Regions from separate parts of the Schaalia dentiphila ATCC 17982 genome, predicted to be linked through region 1. Evidence: riboswitches for the same ligand, from Rfam matches in the RefSeq annotation. Region 1 holds a riboswitch; the other holds the start of a gene.
The links. Region 1 has a riboswitch for ZMP and ZTP ahead of glyA (serine hydroxymethyltransferase). Riboswitches for the same ligand answer to the same signal wherever they lie in the genome.
Positions count from the first base shown of each region.

Region 1 (8,441 bases):
CGCCCGCGGCGCGGGCAGCCTCCACGGCCACATCCAGCTCCTCACAGGAGACCTCGTAGTCGTCGCGCAGCGAGTCGTGCGAATCGTTCAGGAGAGCGCCCGCGACCGCCAGACGCGTGCCCTCCAGCGGCCCCTCATCGAGAAGTTCAATGAAGGCGCGCGTGCGTGCGATTTCGGAGACGACGTGGCGAGTGCGGGCGGCCAAGCGCTCATTACCCAGCGCGGCCGTGGCCTCATCCAGATCCTCAACGTCCACGAGCTGGCCCACTCCCAGGATGCGCGCCGATTCCTCGCAGTCCGCGCGGCGCGACCCGTACTGGCCGTCCGCCAGCGAATGCTTGGCACGCGTATCGATGACGAGAAGCTCGAGACCCACCGCGCTCAGGTCAAAGGGAACCTGGCGCGTCGACATGTCGCGGCAGTCGAGGGCCAGCGCGTGCCCCTCGCGGCAGCGCAGGGACGCCGTCTGGTCCAGGCCACCCGTGTTCGCGCCCGCCACCTGGTTTTCCGCGGCGCGCGCGGCATCCACGAGCACCTTGCGCCCCTCGTCGTTGGGGGCCTCGATCGTGCCCGCAAGACCCAGCGAGCCCACTTCGTCGAGGGCAACCGCAGTCGCACACTCGAGCGCGGCGCTCGACGACAGGCCACCTCCCAGGGGCACGCACGACCACAGAGCCGCGTCAAAACCGGGCAGCGGTCCATATCCAGCCTGCTCGAGGGCCCACGCGACACCGGCGAGATAGGCGGTCCAGTGGTTAGCGACCTCGCCGGGGGTTCCCTTCGGACCGATCACGTCGAGATCGAGGACGTCGATCGCCTCGCGCGTCTGCGGCGAAATCAGGCGAATCGTCCGATCCTCACGAGGCGACAGCGCCACGTAGGCGCGGTGCGGCAGTGCGATCGGAACGCACGGACCGCCGTTGTAGTCCACGTGCTCGCCGATGATGTTGACGCGCCCGGGCGCGCTCCACACGCCCCGAGGCTCGTAGCCAAACGCGTCACGGAACAGGTCTGCGGCCTGCGCGGCCCCTTCATCGGGAGTAGCGGCGTCGGCCCACACGAGATCAGTCACAAGATCCTCCTTGGTCTCACTTCCCCAAGGCTACGTGAACGCCCTCACACCCTTCAAGCGCTACGGCCTCATCGAACACGCCCCGACACCCGGTACAGTGGAGCCACCACAACCGCGACACAGGCAGGCCCCATGTTCCTCCCCCAACGACTCCCCGGCCAGGACTGGCTCGGCGTCGTCGTCGCGATCCCCGAACCGTGGGTCACGCAGCTCACCGACCTGCGCCTGCGCCTGGGAGACCTTGCAGGATCACGCATCCCCGCGCACATCACGCTGATGCCGCCCACGCCCGTCGCACGAGAAGCGCGCGCCGAAGTCATCGACCACCTGCGCTCCATCGCATCGAGGCATTCCCCCTTCCGCGTCACCCTGTCGGGCACCGATTCCTTCCGCCCCGTCTCCAACGTCGCTTTCATGACGCTGGCCGAAGGCGCCTCCGACTGCACGGACCTCGCCGAGGAGATCCGCTCCGGCCCCCTGGACCACGAGACGCGCTTTCCGTATCACCCTCACGTAACGCTGGCTCAGGACGTCGACGACGTCGCCCTGGACATGGCACTCGACATCGGCGCGACCGTTGAGGCCTCCTGGATCGTTCCCGGTTTCCGTCTGGACCGCATCGCCCCCTCGGGCATCTATTCCTCGATGGCCCTCTTCGACTTCGACGCCTCCGGCCACTGATTCCCTGCCACCAGCCCTGCGCACGCTGGTATCCGGGCGCCGGAGGCAACGGCCATCCACGGGCACCTCAACACACACGAAAGGCCGCGGCCCAGGGAGCATTCCCAGGCCACGGCCGCGTCGTTGAAATGTCAGATCTCGTAGGTCACCGAGACCGGCGCATGATCCGAGAAGCGCTCCGCGTACTCATCGGCGCGGCCGATCTCGAAGGAACGCGCGCGCTCGCCCAGGGCGGGCGTCGCGTACTGGTAGTCGATGCGCCAGCCCGCGTTGTTGACGAAGGCCTGGCCACGCCACGACCACCACGAGTAGGGGCCCTGCACATCGCCGGCCAGGTCGCGCACGGTATCGCGCCACCCCTCCTCCACCCACCGGTTGAGGAAGGCGATCTCCTCGTCGAGGACGCCGGCGCGCTTGTTGTGGTTCGGCTTCCAGTTCTTAATGTCAGCCTCCGAGCGCACGACGTTGAAGTCGCCGCACACGAGCGAGGAGATGCCACCGGCAGCCTCTTCGGCGATGAGCTCAGCCATGCGCGCGCCGATGCGGGGCAGGTGCGCCATCTTCGCCTCCTGCTTGGGAGTATCCTTCTCGCCCGAATGGAAGTAAGCGGAGACAACGCGCACGGGGGTGTCGCCGCCCTCGGGACGCACGACGGCCTCAAGCCAACGGCCCGAATCCACGTCCGTCTCGGCCTCATCGAGAATCAGGCGAGGCTCACCTTCCAAGACCGCGCGCCCGCGTCGCACTGCCACGCCTATACCCGCGCGCCCCTTGATACGACAGGGAACCCACACGCTCTCCCAGGCCTCGCCCATGATCTCACGAGAGATCTCCTCAGGCGCGCGCACCTCCTGCATGAGCAGCACATCCGTATCGCTTGCCTCCAGCCAGTCGAGGAATCCACGCTTGTGGGCGGCGCGGATGCCGTTCAGGTTCACGGTGGTCACCGTCAGAGTCATCGTTTTCTCCTTACGCGAGTTTTCTTCAGTCTAGAGGAACGAGGAGGCGCGGCGAGGAATGGACATCCTCACCGCGCCTCCGCTGCGTTCGCGCGCGACCTCCACGTTGACCGAGGCCACGCGCGCCTGTCAGTTTGCGCTGATTCCCGCCTGGCGTTCGGCTGCCTCGACGACGTTCGTCACCAGGAGGGCCCGCGTCATCGGGCCAACACCGCCGGGGTTGGGGCTGAGCCAGCTGGCCACCTCATCGACGCCGTCCGCGACGTCGCCCATCAGTCGAGCCTTGCCGTCCTCGCCCTGCACGCGGCTCACGCCGACGTCGAGGACGATGGCACCGGGGGCCACCATGTCGCGGGTGATAATCCCCGCGGAGCCCGCCGCGGCCACGATGACGTCCGCACGACGCACGTGATCAGCCAGGTCGGTCGTGCCCGTGTGGCACACGTCGACCGTCGCGTTCACTTCCTTGCGCATGAGCAGCAGGCCGATCGAACGACCCACGGTCACGCCTCGACCGATGACACACACGTTCTTGCCGGCCAGGTCGATCCCATGGCGTTCCATGAGCTCGATGACCGCGCGCGGCGTGCACGGCAGAGGCGAATCGATGGGCCCCGAGCCTCGCAACACGAGGCGTCCGAGGTTCATCGGATGCAGGCCGTCTGCGTCCTTCGCGGGGTCGATACGCTCCAGGACGGCGTTCGTATCGATGCCGCGCGGCAGGGGCAGCTGCACGATGTAGCCCGTGCAGGCAGGATCCGCGTTGAGCTGATCGATCGCGGCCTCCACCTGTTCTTGCGTCGCGTCGGCCGGCAGGTCCACACGGATCGACTCGGCGCCGATCTCAGCGCAATCGCGGTGCTTGCCGGCGACGTAGGCGACGGACCCGGGGTCCTCGCCCACGAGGATCGTGCCGAGGCCCGGGACAACCCCGGCCTCGCGCAGACGATCGACGCGCTCCTTCAGCTCCGCCTTAATGGCGGCAGCGGTCGCCTTGCCATCCAGGACCCCGGCGGGGCCCTCCCAGGGAGCCCTCACGATCAGAGCCCGGCGTACAGCGGGTGCTTGTCCGTCAGCTTCTTGACGCGGGCGCGCAGGGCGTCCACCTCAACGTTGCCGCCGGACGCCCCCTGAGACAGGGTCGTGCCAATGATGTCCGCAACCTCGGCGAAGTCCTCGGCGTCGAAACCACGCGTCGCAAGGGCAGGGGTGCCGATGCGCAGGCCCGAGGTGACGGCCGGCGGACGAGGGTCGAAGGGAACGGCGTTGCGGTTGACGGTAATACCGACCTCGTGCAGCAGATCCTCGGCCTGCTGACCGTTGAGCTCGGAATCAACCAGGTCAACGAGGACGAGGTGCACGTCGGTGCCGCCCGTGACCAGCTTGATGCCGGCCTTCTTCGCGTCGTCAGCGCCCAGGCGCTCGGCGATGATCTGCGCGCCCTCGAGGGTGCGGCGCTGGCGGTCCTTGAATTCGTCGGTCTGCGCGACCTTCATGGCGATGGCCTTCGCAGCGATCGCATGCATGAGGGGGCCGCCCTGCTGGCCGGGGAACACCGAAGAGTTCAGCTTCTTGCCCCACTGCTCGCCGCGCGAGGACAGGATCATGCCAGAACGAGGACCACCCAGGGTCTTGTGGACCGTCGTCGTCACCACGTCAGCGAAGGGGACGGGGTTCGGGTGCAGCCCCGCGGCCACGAGGCCCGCGAAGTGAGCCATGTCCACCCAGAGGGCGGCGCCGACCTCGTCCGCGATGTCGCGGAAGGCCTGGAAGTCAAGGTGACGCGGGTAGGCGGACCAGCCGGCGATGATGACGCGCGGACGCTCCGCGAGGGCAGCCTCACGGACCTTCTCAGGCTCGATGCGCATGGTCTCGCGGTCAACCTCGTAGGCGACGGCCTTGTAGTTCTTGCCCGAGAAGTTCAGGCGCATGCCGTGGGTCAGGTGACCGCCGTGAGCCAGCGACAGGCCGAGGATCGGGTCGCCGACGTTCGCCATAGCCATGAGTGCGGCGGCATTGGCCTGCGCACCGGCGTGGGGCTGAACGTTGACGTAGTCGCCGCCGAAAACCTGCTTCGCACGTTCGATGGCGAGAGACTCTGCGACATCCACGAACTCGCAGCCACCGTAGTAGCGGCGGCCCGGGTAGCCCTCGGCATACTTATTCGTCAGGACCGAGCCCTGCGCCTCGAGGACGGCGCGCGGGACAAAGTTCTCCGAGGCGATCATCTCAAGAGTGTCACGCTGGCGACCAAGCTCGGCGTCCAGAACGGCCTGAATCTCAGGATCCAGCTGCGCAAGTGTCATGTCATTGAGGGAATCCATGGGGTTCTCCTATTGATCATCCGATGATGGTTGGCAGTGGCCTCTAGCCCAGGCGGGCGGCTATCGATGCCGACGCGTCGCTCCCCGGTGGTGGCCCACCTGTTCGCCAGTCACGACACGCTTACCAGTCTATCGCTCGGCGGTTTTGCGCGCATTCTGCCATGGTGTCAGCAAGCTACCAGCCGGTCATGCAACGTTCAGGTCTGACTTGCACAACTCGTCAGGTGTACGAAATCACAGCCCTCTTTCGCTTGTACTTAACCTTTTGGTTAGCAACCAAGCTAACCATGTGGATAGACTAGGGTTAACACCTAACGGTGACTGAGTTGCACCAGGGACGTTTGCCTAGCAGACATCCCAGTCCAGAGCGGTTTTCCGCCTCTAACCGACATGCAGCATTTGAGTTTGATGAAGTTGAAGGAAGGCGCACAGATGACAACATTGACGAAGCCCACCGCACGAGCCGCATCCACGGCTCACGCATTCGAGCACGCGTCGGATCTTGCCGCCTCCGCCGACAACGCCATCAAGCGCATGTGCGACATTTTCGCAGCTCTTTTCGGCATTATCCTGCTGACCCCGCTGTGGATCATTGTCGCCGCGATGGTGCACCTGAACGACGGAGGCCCCGTTTTCTTCACTCAGGAGCGCGTCGGCCTCAACGGCAAGACTTTTACCATGTTTAAGTTCCGCACCATGCGTGTGGACGCCGAAGAGCTCAAGGCCTCCCTCATGGAGGCCAACGAGGCCGACTCCTCCGCCGGAAATTCGATCATGTTTAAAATGGCCAATGATCCGCGCATTACGCGCATCGGAGCCTTCCTGCGCAAGACGTCGATTGACGAGCTGCCCCAGCTATTCAACGTCCTGCGTGGCGACATGTCCCTCGTGGGCCCGCGCCCCCCGCTCCCCAGCGAGGTCGCACAGTACGAACCCCGCGTGATGGGTAAGTTCGCCGTCCGCCCCGGCATCACCGGCCTCTGGCAGATCTCCGGCCGCTCGAACCTCTCCTGGGATGAGACCGTCCACCTGGACCTCTCCTACGCCCAGCACCGCTCCCTCACCCTCGACGCGTGGATCGTGCTTCAGACCATCCCCGCGATCCTGCGTCACGAGGGGGCCTACTAAGCCTTTCCTCTCTGTGTGTGATTAGGTGTGGCCCGAGCCAATTGGCTCGGGCCACACCTTTATCTTTCACGCCCCACCACGGCCGCACATCACCGCAACCACTGGGCAATTCACACTGGCTTGGACAGCGCGGCGAGGCCCCATCGCAGTACCTCACGGCAGTGCTCACACAATGAGCAGTTCATAAGTCTCACGAGAGTTTGACACCGGCACACAGGAGCACCCTTTGCCACCCGCATCACAGGGATCCGTCACCCCCTCATAATGGTTTGTGTGGGCTACATCATTCACTGCATAACCCTTTCAAGCATCCATCCAGAAGCGTTGTGAGACACGCTCAGCGCCACTCCCCCTTCCCCACGCGCGTCCCTCGTGCACTCCCGAAAGCCGACCAGGCACTCACACGAAAGAGACCCTGGCCTGCGAGCGCGCACCTTCACGCAAACCCTGTTGGTGACCAAGCTTCGAGACACAGGACTACAGGATTGACCGATAAGAGCCTCGCGCCCCACTTGCCGCGGGCATGGGCCGGGAGGATATGCCATAACGATGCGGATAGGTTATGGCGATCTGGATAGGTTGGAGCGATCTGGATAGGTTGGAGCGATCTGGATAGGTTGGAGCGATCTGGATAGGTTGGAGCGATCTGGATAGGAAAATAACCTATCCAGAACTGCCGTTCCTATCCAGAACAACCCGTTGCAGTCGCCTGAAGCGCACGTCGCCAGATACGGGGGGGCTGACCACACTAGGCGCACACAATGCCAGATGACAGCAGGTAGAAACAACAGCCCCTACGCGCCAGCAGCCTTCACGACCCACCAGTGGGCAGCGCCAGCCTATTCGGCAACGTGGAGGAGGCCGGACCCCTGCGGGTCCGGCCTCCTCCACAACGACTAGCGTCAACCTCGGTCAGCGAACGTCACGCCACCGACCAGTCCGAGATCGTCGAAGCTACCCATTGCCTCGAGCCGCGAGATGAGCTCGGGCGCGTGAGCGACGAAGTCGAGGGCTTCGACGGTGTAGCGCTTGATGAGCCGCTTGGGCTCGTGCGCGATGCGCCAGGCCCACCCGAGGCGGGCGGCGTGCACCCAGGTCGGGAAATAGTCGTCGGCAGCGCGCGCGTACTGGTCGATCCAACCGCCCGCAGTGCACACGGATACCTCGGGCAGGAGGTCGAGAACGAACGACGCGACGACCTCCTGGAGGCCGGCCCCCAGGCCGACGATCACGAGGCGCGGATCGAAGGCAGTGAGCACCGAAGGATCGGCCTTCAGCCGACGAAGCCCCTCATACCCGTCAATGACCTGTACATCGAAGCGATGCAGGCGCTCGGCTGCGGCCTGACCGGCCTCGGGCACAGCCCCGATGAGGGTAATGCGGGTGCCATCCTCAAGGCGTTCGAAGACGTGCGGCAGGACGAGGTCCGCAGAGGTGCGGGCGACCTCGTGGCCTGCTGCGCGCAGACGCATCTGCAGGAGGGTCCCATCGAAGCCGACGGTGTGCATGCGGGCAAGCGCACGGAAGTCGGCATGCAGGAGGGACCAGTGGTTGAGCCACGTGGTCGTGTGCCCTCGAGTGAGCACGCGCTGTGCCATCGCGTCGAACGCGGGATCGGTCGCGGGGGCGCCGACCGCGCCGGCGGCTTCGGGTTCAGCCTCGCCGCCGGCGGGAGTTGACGTCGCGGTCATGGAGATCACCTCACCAGGCTTGCCTTGAGATCGAAGGTTACGGATGCCGCATTCGCGTAGTTGGCGTGCGTTTCAACCGCGACACGGTTGACGCCGTCCCTGAGCACCTTGCGAGGCACCGCGATGCGCACAATGTTGTTCTTCGCCGTAGCGAGGCCCACGTTGGAGGAGGCTCGCGTACTGGCGTCGATCGTGCCTTCGGGCATGTTCACGCGCTTGATTTCGGTGCCGTTGATGTAGATGACTGCACCATCGTCAACGCGGACGTTGAGAATGACCTCGAAGTCAGCGCTGAGGGTACCGAAGTTGACGTCACGCACGAAGTAGTTCGTGATGGCTCGGTCCGCTGCCGGCAGCGTGAAGGGCGTACCGGCGTCACGGTCACCCCAGCCAAGCGGGCTGGCGCCGTGCTTCCACGAGGACAGGTCGGCGGTGGAGTTCCACGCCGGGTCCGGAGTTTCCTTGGAGTTCCAGTAGTTCCAGTACATGCCGGGGTACAGGAAGTTACCGAGGTTCATCGCGGAGACATCGAGCACCTCGAGGGGCTTGTCCGGGTCGGGCGTGAGCGGAAGGTCCGGCTGCGGCT
Region 1 is NZ_DS264586.1:214,929-223,369, forward strand. Features, by position in the region: gene galK (galactokinase) at 1-1,072, opposite strand, end outside; gene ACTODO_RS00915 (2'-5' RNA ligase family protein) at 1,205-1,753, shown strand; gene ACTODO_RS00920 (exodeoxyribonuclease III) at 1,885-2,712, opposite strand; gene ACTODO_RS00925 (bifunctional methylenetetrahydrofolate dehydrogenase/methenyltetrahydrofolate cyclohydrolase) at 2,842-3,750, opposite strand; gene glyA (serine hydroxymethyltransferase) at 3,753-5,036, opposite strand; ZMP/ZTP riboswitch at 5,076-5,160, opposite strand; gene ACTODO_RS00935 (sugar transferase) at 5,469-6,164, shown strand; gene ACTODO_RS00940 (WecB/TagA/CpsF family glycosyltransferase) at 7,067-7,855, opposite strand; gene ACTODO_RS10920 (fibrinogen-like YCDxxxxGGGW domain-containing protein) at 7,861-8,441, opposite strand, start outside.

Region 2 (8,441 bases), 2.1 Mb from region 1:
AGCGTTCGCCGCGTCAATCGACTCCTGGTCACGCACCGAGCCGCCGGGCTGAACGACAGCCTTCACGCCCGCATCGATGAGCACCTGCAGGCCATCCGCGAAGGGGAAGAACGCATCCGACGCGGCGACCGCGCCAATGGAACGCTGCTCGGGAGCATCACCCACGACCTCGGAGGCGCGAGCGCCGCCCGCGCTGTCCACGTTGGACGCCGCCGCGTCACCCGTCGAGCGCGAGCCCAGCGTGTTCGCACGCTCAACCGCCAGCTTGCAGGAGTCCACGCGGTTCACCTGGCCCATGCCAACACCCACCGAGGCGCCGTCCTTGACCAGCAGGATCGCGTTCGAGCGCACCGCGCGCACCGTGCGCCACGCGAACTCCAGGTCCGCCAGCGTCGCCTCGTCGGCGGGAGCACCTGCCGCAAGCGTCCAGTTCTCCGGGGAATCGCCGGGCGCGTCAATATCGTCGCGCTCCTGGACCAGCAAGCCGCCGCTGATCTGCTTGAACTCGTACGAGCCGCGAGCCGGGGGCTCAACCTGCAGAACGCGCAGGTTCTTCTTCGCACTCAGCACCTTGAGCGCACCCTCCTCGTAATCGGGGGCCAGCACAACCTCGGTGAAGATCGGGACGATCTGGCGGGCCAGCTCCACGCTCACCGGGCGGTTCACGGCGATCACACCGCCGAACGCCGACACGGGGTCGCAGGCGTGCGCGAGGCGGTGCGCCTTGGCCACGTCGTCAGCCACCGCAATGCCGCAGGGGTTCGCGTGCTTGATGATCGCGACGCAGGGGCGCTCATGATCGTAGGCGGCGCGCAGGGCGGCGTCACCATCCGTGTAGTTGTTGTAGCTCATGGCCTTGCCATGCAGCTGGCGCGCATTCGCAATGCCCGAGGCCAACGCCTCGTCGTCGGCCTCCTCGTCCTCGAAGGACTCGTCGATCTCACGGTACACGGCCGCACCCTGGTGCGGGTTCTCGCCGTAGCGCAGCGACTCCACGCGCTCGAACGCGTCGGCGACGAACACGGGCATGCCCGAGGCCTGCCCCTCCTCCTCCTCGGGGGCCTTCACCACGTAGTCTTCCTCGGTCTGGTAGCCCAGCGACTCCAGGAACGCAGCGTCGGAGGCGTCCAGGTGAGTCTCGGCGGCATCGTCGAGGGTCTCGCGCACGTCCTCGAGGTCCAGCTCGTCAGCCAGCCAGCCGGCGATCGCTAGGTCGTAGGTCGCCGTATGGGCGAAGGCCTCGGCGGCCAGCACGCGGCGCTGCTCGAGGGTGAAGCCCTCCCCCGCCACGGCCTCGGCCACATCCGCGTAACGCTCCGGAGAGGTCACGACCGCGACCGACGGATGATTCTTCGCGGCGGCTCGCACCATGGAAGGGCCACCGATGTCAATCTGCTCGACACACTCGTCGAAGGACGCGCCCGACGCAACCGTGTCCTGGAAGGGGTACAGGTTGCACACGACCAGGTCAAACGCCTGGATACCGAGCTGCGCGATCTGCTCGCGGTGCGCGGCCTTACGCTGATCGGCCAGGATGCCGGAATGGATGAAGGGGTGCAGGGTCTTCACTCGGCCCTCGAGCACCTCGGGGAAACCGGTCACGTCGTCGACCGGGGTCACAGCCACGCCAGCGGCCGCGATGCGGGCAGCCGTGGAGCCGGTGGAGACGATCTCCACGCCGGCCTCGCCAAGGGCGCGAGCAAGGTCCTCCAAGCCCGTCTTGTCATACACGGAGATCAGTGCCCGCTTGATGGGGCGCACGTCGATGGGTTCCAGGTTGTCCAGGGAGACGGACATAGTTCCTCCAGGTTGAGACCAAACCCAGGCGCCCAGGCGGGCGACGCCTCGCGGGAAATGCGGCCGCTCCCCGGTGGTCATCCACCCTCGCCAGTCGCGGCGTCTCCCAGTCTAGTTCAGGCCCTCGCGCCGCGTCGCCTTCGTCTCGGGGTCTTCCGCGTCACCTTCGGCCTCGACCGCTTCGCTGCCCGCAGCGTCATCGGCGGCGGTTTCGCTGGTCTCCTCGGGCTTCTCGTCCACTTCTCCCCCCATCGGCCACCGCTTCGAGATCCTCAGCCCCGGCCTCGTCGGCGCTTGCTTCCGTGTCGCCCACCTCAGCGGGATCGGAAGCCTCAGCCCAGGCCTCGTCCATCGTCGAGGCAGCGGCTCCCACGCGGGATGCACGCTCGGCGGCGCGGCGGCGCAGGGCCTCGCCCTCGTTGCGTACGCGACCGGCGCCCTCGCCGAGGAGGGCACGGGTCGTCGGGTGGGTCGCCAGGGCGATGATCAGCGCGGGCAGGGCGATCTCGAGCACGAGGGCGAGCGTCGCCCACCCCACGCGCGGGCCCATCAATGCGAGGCGCACGGAGCCCATGCTCATCGTCGCGCTCCACATCCACAGGGCCGTCACCGACGCGGTGATCAACGAGGCCAGGACCCCCTGAGCGGTCTGGTGCAGCAGGTGCTCACGACGGAACCAACGAGCCGCGACGAAACCGAGGCCGATACCCAGCGCGATCGGCGCGAGGAGCACCCACATACCGGGAGCGGTCTGTGGGACGGCACCCAACAGCGGAATCGGCGGGATCGGCCCGGAGCCGACAACCATCGGCGAATGCAACGAATCCGTCGCCGTCAAGAAGCCTGCGCCCGACCACCAGGAGGCCACCCACGCCATGATCGTCGGCGCAAACAGCGCCTGCCCGCCGACGATGAACGACGTATCCACGGCCGATGACGCACCCAGGAGCTCCAGAATGCCCGCCATACGGCTCCACCCCGCGACGAGCGCAATGACCGAGGCGACGAATGAGGCGGCCGCGAGGACCACCACAGACAGGCCACCCAGCTTCAGGCCACCCGAAATCCAGTGCTGCATCGACGGTGCCTCATGGTCGCGCGAATAGCCCGAGGCGACGAACCACACCGAGCCGATCAGCGGGATCAACACGCCGCCGATCGTGCCCGTCCACCAATGCGAATGAATACCGGAAGCCCCCGCCAGGAGCCACGAAGTCAGCAGGAAGCCAGGCACGGCAAACAGCGCGGCACTGCGCGGATAACCCGCCGTCGTGCGTAGCAGAATCCGCACCAACACGACCAGCAGAGCACCCATCAGCGTCGGGATCGCGCGATAGTGCACGTCACCCACGACCGACGTGCCGCCAATGACGGCGGCCCACAGGTCCCCGCCCAGGCCGAGCGCGTCGCGCGGCGTCGTGTCATTCATCCACGAGTTCGATCGCAGCGTCAGATAGGCGATCATCGTGAACACCGTGATCAGACCCCAGCCCGCGAAGGCCGCCTCAACTCCCGCGAGCACACCGCGCGCCCACCCCTGCGGGACAGCCACACGGATCGTCGCTCGATCCGCCACGTACGTGGTCGTGGTTCGCCGGGGACTGGGTACTTCTCTGATGCGCTCGCTCACAGGCCCATAGTGTCAGAATCGGCCCGGGGCCGCGACGCTGCGCGCCGACCCCGGGCCGATTTGTGCTGTGACGTTAGCGCGAGAGGATCTCGCGCGCGATCTGCGCTGTCTGCGAAGGAGTGCGCCCCACGCGCACGCCCACGGCCTCGAGCGCCTCCGCCTTCGCGGCAGCGGTGCCGGACGAGCCGGATACGATCGCACCGGCGTGCCCCATGGTCTTGCCCTCGGGGGCCGTGAAGCCCGCGATGTAGGCGACGACGGGCTTCGTCATATTCTCCTGGATCCAGGCGGCCGCGCGCTCCTCGGCGTCACCGCCGATCTCACCAATCATGATGACGAGGTCCGTGTCGGGGTCCGCCTCAAAAGCCGCCAGCGCGTCGATGTGGGTGGTGCCCACGACCGGGTCGCCGCCGATACCCAGGCACGTCGTGAAGCCAAAATCGCGCAGCTCGTACATGAGCTGGTAGGTCAGCGTGCCCGACTTCGAGACAAGGCCGAGGCGTCCCGGTCCCGTGATGTCCGCCGGAGTGATACCCAGGTTCGCCTGCCCGGGCGAGATGATGCCGGGGCAATTCGGGCCGATCAGGCGCACGCCCGCCGCGAGCGCGCGCTCGACGACGATCGTGGAATCCTGCACGGGGATGCCCTCGGTGATGAGGACGATCGTTTCGATGCCCGCGTCGATGGCCTCGAGGGCGGCTCCCTTCGCGAAGGCCGGGGGCACGAAGATGACGGAGGCGTTCGCGCCGGTGGCCTCGCGGGCCTCGGCAACCGTGCCGAAGACGGGGACCTCAACCTGGCCGTCGGTCACCTTGTCGGCGCCCGGGCCGTAGCCCTGCACGTCGAAGGTGACGGTCGTGCCGGCCTTGCGCGGGTTCGTGCCGCCCACGATGGCCGTGCCGGCACTCAGCATGCGCTGGGTGTGCTTGCGGCCCTCGGCGCCAGTCATGCCCTGGACGATGACCCGGGTGTCAGAGTTGACGAAGATAGTCATGGTGTTCTCCTGCGATTCTCGGGTCGTTACTTCGACGAGGCCTGGGCTGCGAGCTCAGCTGCACGCCGGGCCGCGCCGTCCATTGTTTCTTCCATGTGGACGAGCGGGTGCGCAGCCTCGGCGAGAATCGCGCGGCCCTCCTCGACCTTGTTGCCGTCAAGGCGCACGACGAGAGGCTTCGAGGCCGCGTCGCCCAGCGTCTCGAGCGCACCGATGATGCCTCGGGCGACCTGGTCACAGGCGGTGATGCCACCGAAGACGTTGACGAACACGGAGCGCACCTGCTCGTCGCCGAGGATGATGTCCAGGCCCTTCGCCATGACCTCGGCAGAGGCGCCGCCGCCGATGTCGAGGAAGTTCGCGGGCTTCATGCCGCCGAACTCCTCGCCGGCCATCGCGACCACGTCGAGCGTCGACATGACCAGGCCCGCGCCGTTACCGATGATGCCGACCTGGCCCTCCAGGCGCACGTAGTTGAGCCCGGCTGCCTTCGCGGCGGCCTCGCGCGGATCCTGCGCGGCCACGTCCACCAGCTCGGCGTGGCCGGGGTGACGGAAGCGGGCGTTGTCGTCGAGGGTGACCTTGCCGTCAACCGCCCACACGGAGCCGTCGGGGCTGGAGACCAGCGGGTTGACCTCGACCAGGGTCGCGTCCTCATCACGGTAGACGGTCCACAGGGTTTCGAGGACGGGGGCGATGGCCTCGGCCGTTTCCTCGTCGAAGCCCGCTTCCTTGGCGATGTGGCGGGCGACCTCGGCGTCGATACCAACGGTGGGATCGAGGGGGACGCGCGCGAGAGCCTCGGGGCGCTCCTTGGCGAGGGTCTCAATGTCCATGCCACCTTCGCGCGAGCACATCGCCAGGTGGCGGCGGTTCGAGCGGTCCAGCAGGATCGAGAAGTAGTATTCGGCGGCAATGTCCGCGCCGGACGCGATCATGACCTTCTTGACAATGTGGCCCTTGATATCGAGGCCGAGGATCGCCTCAGCCTTCTCATAGGCCTCGTCGGCGGTGTGGGCGAGCTTGACGCCGCCGGCCTTGCCGCGGCCGCCGGTCTTCACCTGCGCCTTGACGACCAGCAGCAACGCACCGTCCGCCAGGAGCTCGCGCGCACCCTCGCGCGCCTCTTCGGGGGTTGACGCCAGGCGATAGTCGAGCACGGGCACGCCGTGCTCCTTGAACATCTGCCGGGCCTGGTACTCGTAGAGATCCACCTTATTCCCTCCGTTGAACGTGGTGTGGTCAGCGCAATAATTCTAACGTGCGACCGGCGTCAACGCGCCATTTCCTCCCATTATCAAGGCTTGTCACAACCTTGACCGTAGAGCCACTTCCTTTTGTCAACGCTTTGCGTTGCGGGGTCAGTTGCTGGGGTCGGTGGGACGCGCAGGGCGTCGTAGCACCAGCGGTGCACCGCTTTTCGCCCGCTACGCAGCTGTACGACACGAGCGGCAGGTCCTTCAATCTCGGCGAGCATGGACGTAGCTCCCATATCCGTGAGGCCCAGTGCGTGGCGAATCGACACACTTTGTCGCGCACGTTAACCCACCTGGTGGAGCGTGGGCGGCAGCGCCCAGCCGCCACCAGGTGGGTTTAGCTGTGCATTGAAGGGTTAACACTGCCAGTAGATGGGCCCAGCAGCCGGGACCGAGGCGAGCATGACACCGTGCAGCACCGCAACAATCAGCCAACGCAGTGACGCCCACCGATTCCGCCACAGTGCAGACCCATTGCACAAAACAGCCCGTTATCAGCGTTACTCGCCCAATCGGTCCGCAGTTTGGCGGCCACACCGCCACCAATCAGGGGAAATTACGCCATTCAAGGCTCCGACACGCCGGCGACACGCCGCTAGAAGGCTCCGCATGGCGCAAAACCCCCACTGCCACGCAGCAAGCAAGCCGGCGGGCTGGCACACACCACCAAACTGGATAGGAAACAGCAATCTGGATACGCTATTGCGTTCTGGATAGGTTAATAAGCTATCCAGAAGCACCGTTCCTATCCAGAACAGAGCTTCCTATCCAGAACACGCACACCATAGGAGGGCGTCGGAGGGCCTGGCTGCGGAGCCCGTGGGCGGCGGCAGGGCCTGGCCGGGCTTCGAGACGACGCGCCGAGCCGAAGGCTCGCGGCGCGGACGGCTCGCGAGCAGGCCGCCGCCCGCGGGTGCATCAAGCAGCCCGGCCCACGAGACAGGCCACATGGCGCCCGGAACACCCGCGGGGCCACAAACAAACCGAGCAGTGCTGGGCACTAGCCGGGATACGCTACGAAATCTTCTGCATCGGAGCCATGCGCACGAGCAGGCGCTTCTCGCCCAGGCCGAAGCGGATGCGGGCCACGGTGCGCGGCCCCTCGCCTTCGATGCCGGTGACGGTGCCGGCCCCCAGGGTTGCGTGCTTGATGCGGTCGCCGACCTTGAGGGAGAGCACCGGCTTATCCTCGGCAGGCTTGGCCGCAGGAGCAACCCCCATGCGCGTCACCTTGCGTACGCCGGCGGGCTGGGCGGAGGCACCGCCACGGCCGGAGCCAAAGGCGCCCGTGTCGGTGTCGCCCCACGGGTCGCGTCCCTCGGAGCGACGGGAGCGCCCATAGGAACCCGAGCCGTACGATCCGGACCCGTAGGAACCGCCGTAGGACGCTCGCATCCGCTCCCCCGACGTGGCCGCACGGCGCAGGTCGAGGAGCTCGGCAGGGATGTCGTCGAGGAACCTCGAGGGCGGCATCTCCTGCGGAGTCCCCCAGGCGCTGCGTACGGCCGCGCGCGTCAGGTACAGGTGTTCGCGCGCACGCGTAATCGCAACGTATGCCAGTCGGCGTTCCTCCTCCAGCTCACTCTCGTCGCCGAGGCTGCGCTGGTGCGGGAAAGTGCCGTCCTCCATGCCGGTGACGAACACGACCGGGAATTCGAGGCCCTTCGCGGTGTGCACGGTCATGAGGGTGACCTGCCCACCGCGCTCGCCCTCCGCGGGAACCTGGTCCGAGTCGGCCACGAGGGCGACGCGCTCGAGGAAGTCCGCGAGGGTTCCGCCGGGAGCGTCGGCTGCGAAGGCACCCGCGACCGAGTGCAGTTCCGCCAGGTTTTCCACGCGCGAGGCGTCCTGCGGGTCCTCGCTGCGGCGCAGCTCAGCCAGGTAGCCGGTACGATCCAGGACCTCTTCGAGGATGTCGGCCTGCGATGCACCCCGCGCCTCCGCGGCGCGCAGCGTCTCGATGAGTCCCCAGAATGCAGCCGCCGACTTCGCGGCGCGCGGGGTGATCCCGAGGACCTCGGGAGCCGAAGAATCAGCCGAGGCCTCGTCCGGGGACGTGGAACGAGCGAGCGCATCGACGTCGATCCCCTCGCCCTCACCCGCGGGGCAGCCGGCGCGCAGCCACAGGTGGCGCAGCGCCGCGCCAAACGAGATGCCGTAGTGGGCGGCGTGCGCGGCGATCGCCTCTTCGGCCTTCGCGCCGATGCCGCGCTTGGGGACGTTGAGGACGCGGCGGGCCGCGACGGTGTCGTCGGGGTTGGAGATGACCTGCAGGTACGCCAAGGCGTCCTTGATTTCGCGGCGCTCGTAGAAGCGGGTGCCGCCGACGACGCGGTACGGGATGCCCTGGCGCACGAGGAGTTCCTCCAGCGCGCGGGACTGCGCATTCGTGCGGTAGAAGACCGCGATGTCACCCCATTCGACGCCGGAGTCCGCGAGGCGGTCGATCTCGCCGACGACGAAGCGGGCCTCGTCGTGCTCGGAATCGGCGGCGTCCAACGTAATGAGCGCACCATCGCCCGAGGCCGTCCACAGGTTCTTCGCGCGGCGCCCCGTGTTGCGGGCGATGACCGCGTTCGCGGCCGACAGGATGTTCTGCGTGGAGCGGTAGTTTTGCTCGAGCAGGATCGTGCGCGCGCCCGTAAAGTCGCGCTCAAACTCCTCGATGTTGCGGATCGTGGCGCCACGGAAGGCGTAAATCGACTGGTCGGAGTCACCCACGACCGTCAGCTCGGCGGGCTCCACGCCATCCTTTCCGTCCCCC
Region 2 is NZ_DS264586.1:2,357,092-2,365,532, forward strand. Features, by position in the region: gene purH (bifunctional phosphoribosylaminoimidazolecarboxamide formyltransferase/IMP cyclohydrolase) at 1-1,797, opposite strand, end outside; ZMP/ZTP riboswitch at 1,821-1,905, opposite strand; gene ACTODO_RS10910 (hypothetical protein) at 1,909-2,049, opposite strand; gene ACTODO_RS10145 (cell division protein PerM) at 1,994-3,427, opposite strand; gene sucD (succinate--CoA ligase subunit alpha) at 3,501-4,421, opposite strand; gene sucC (ADP-forming succinate--CoA ligase subunit beta) at 4,448-5,635, opposite strand; gene ACTODO_RS10160 (UvrD-helicase domain-containing protein) at 6,692-8,441, opposite strand, start outside.
Region 2: linked by a shared signal. The riboswitch ahead of purH (bifunctional phosphoribosylaminoimidazolecarboxamide formyltransferase/IMP cyclohydrolase) and the one ahead of glyA (serine hydroxymethyltransferase) in region 1 are both predicted to bind ZMP and ZTP.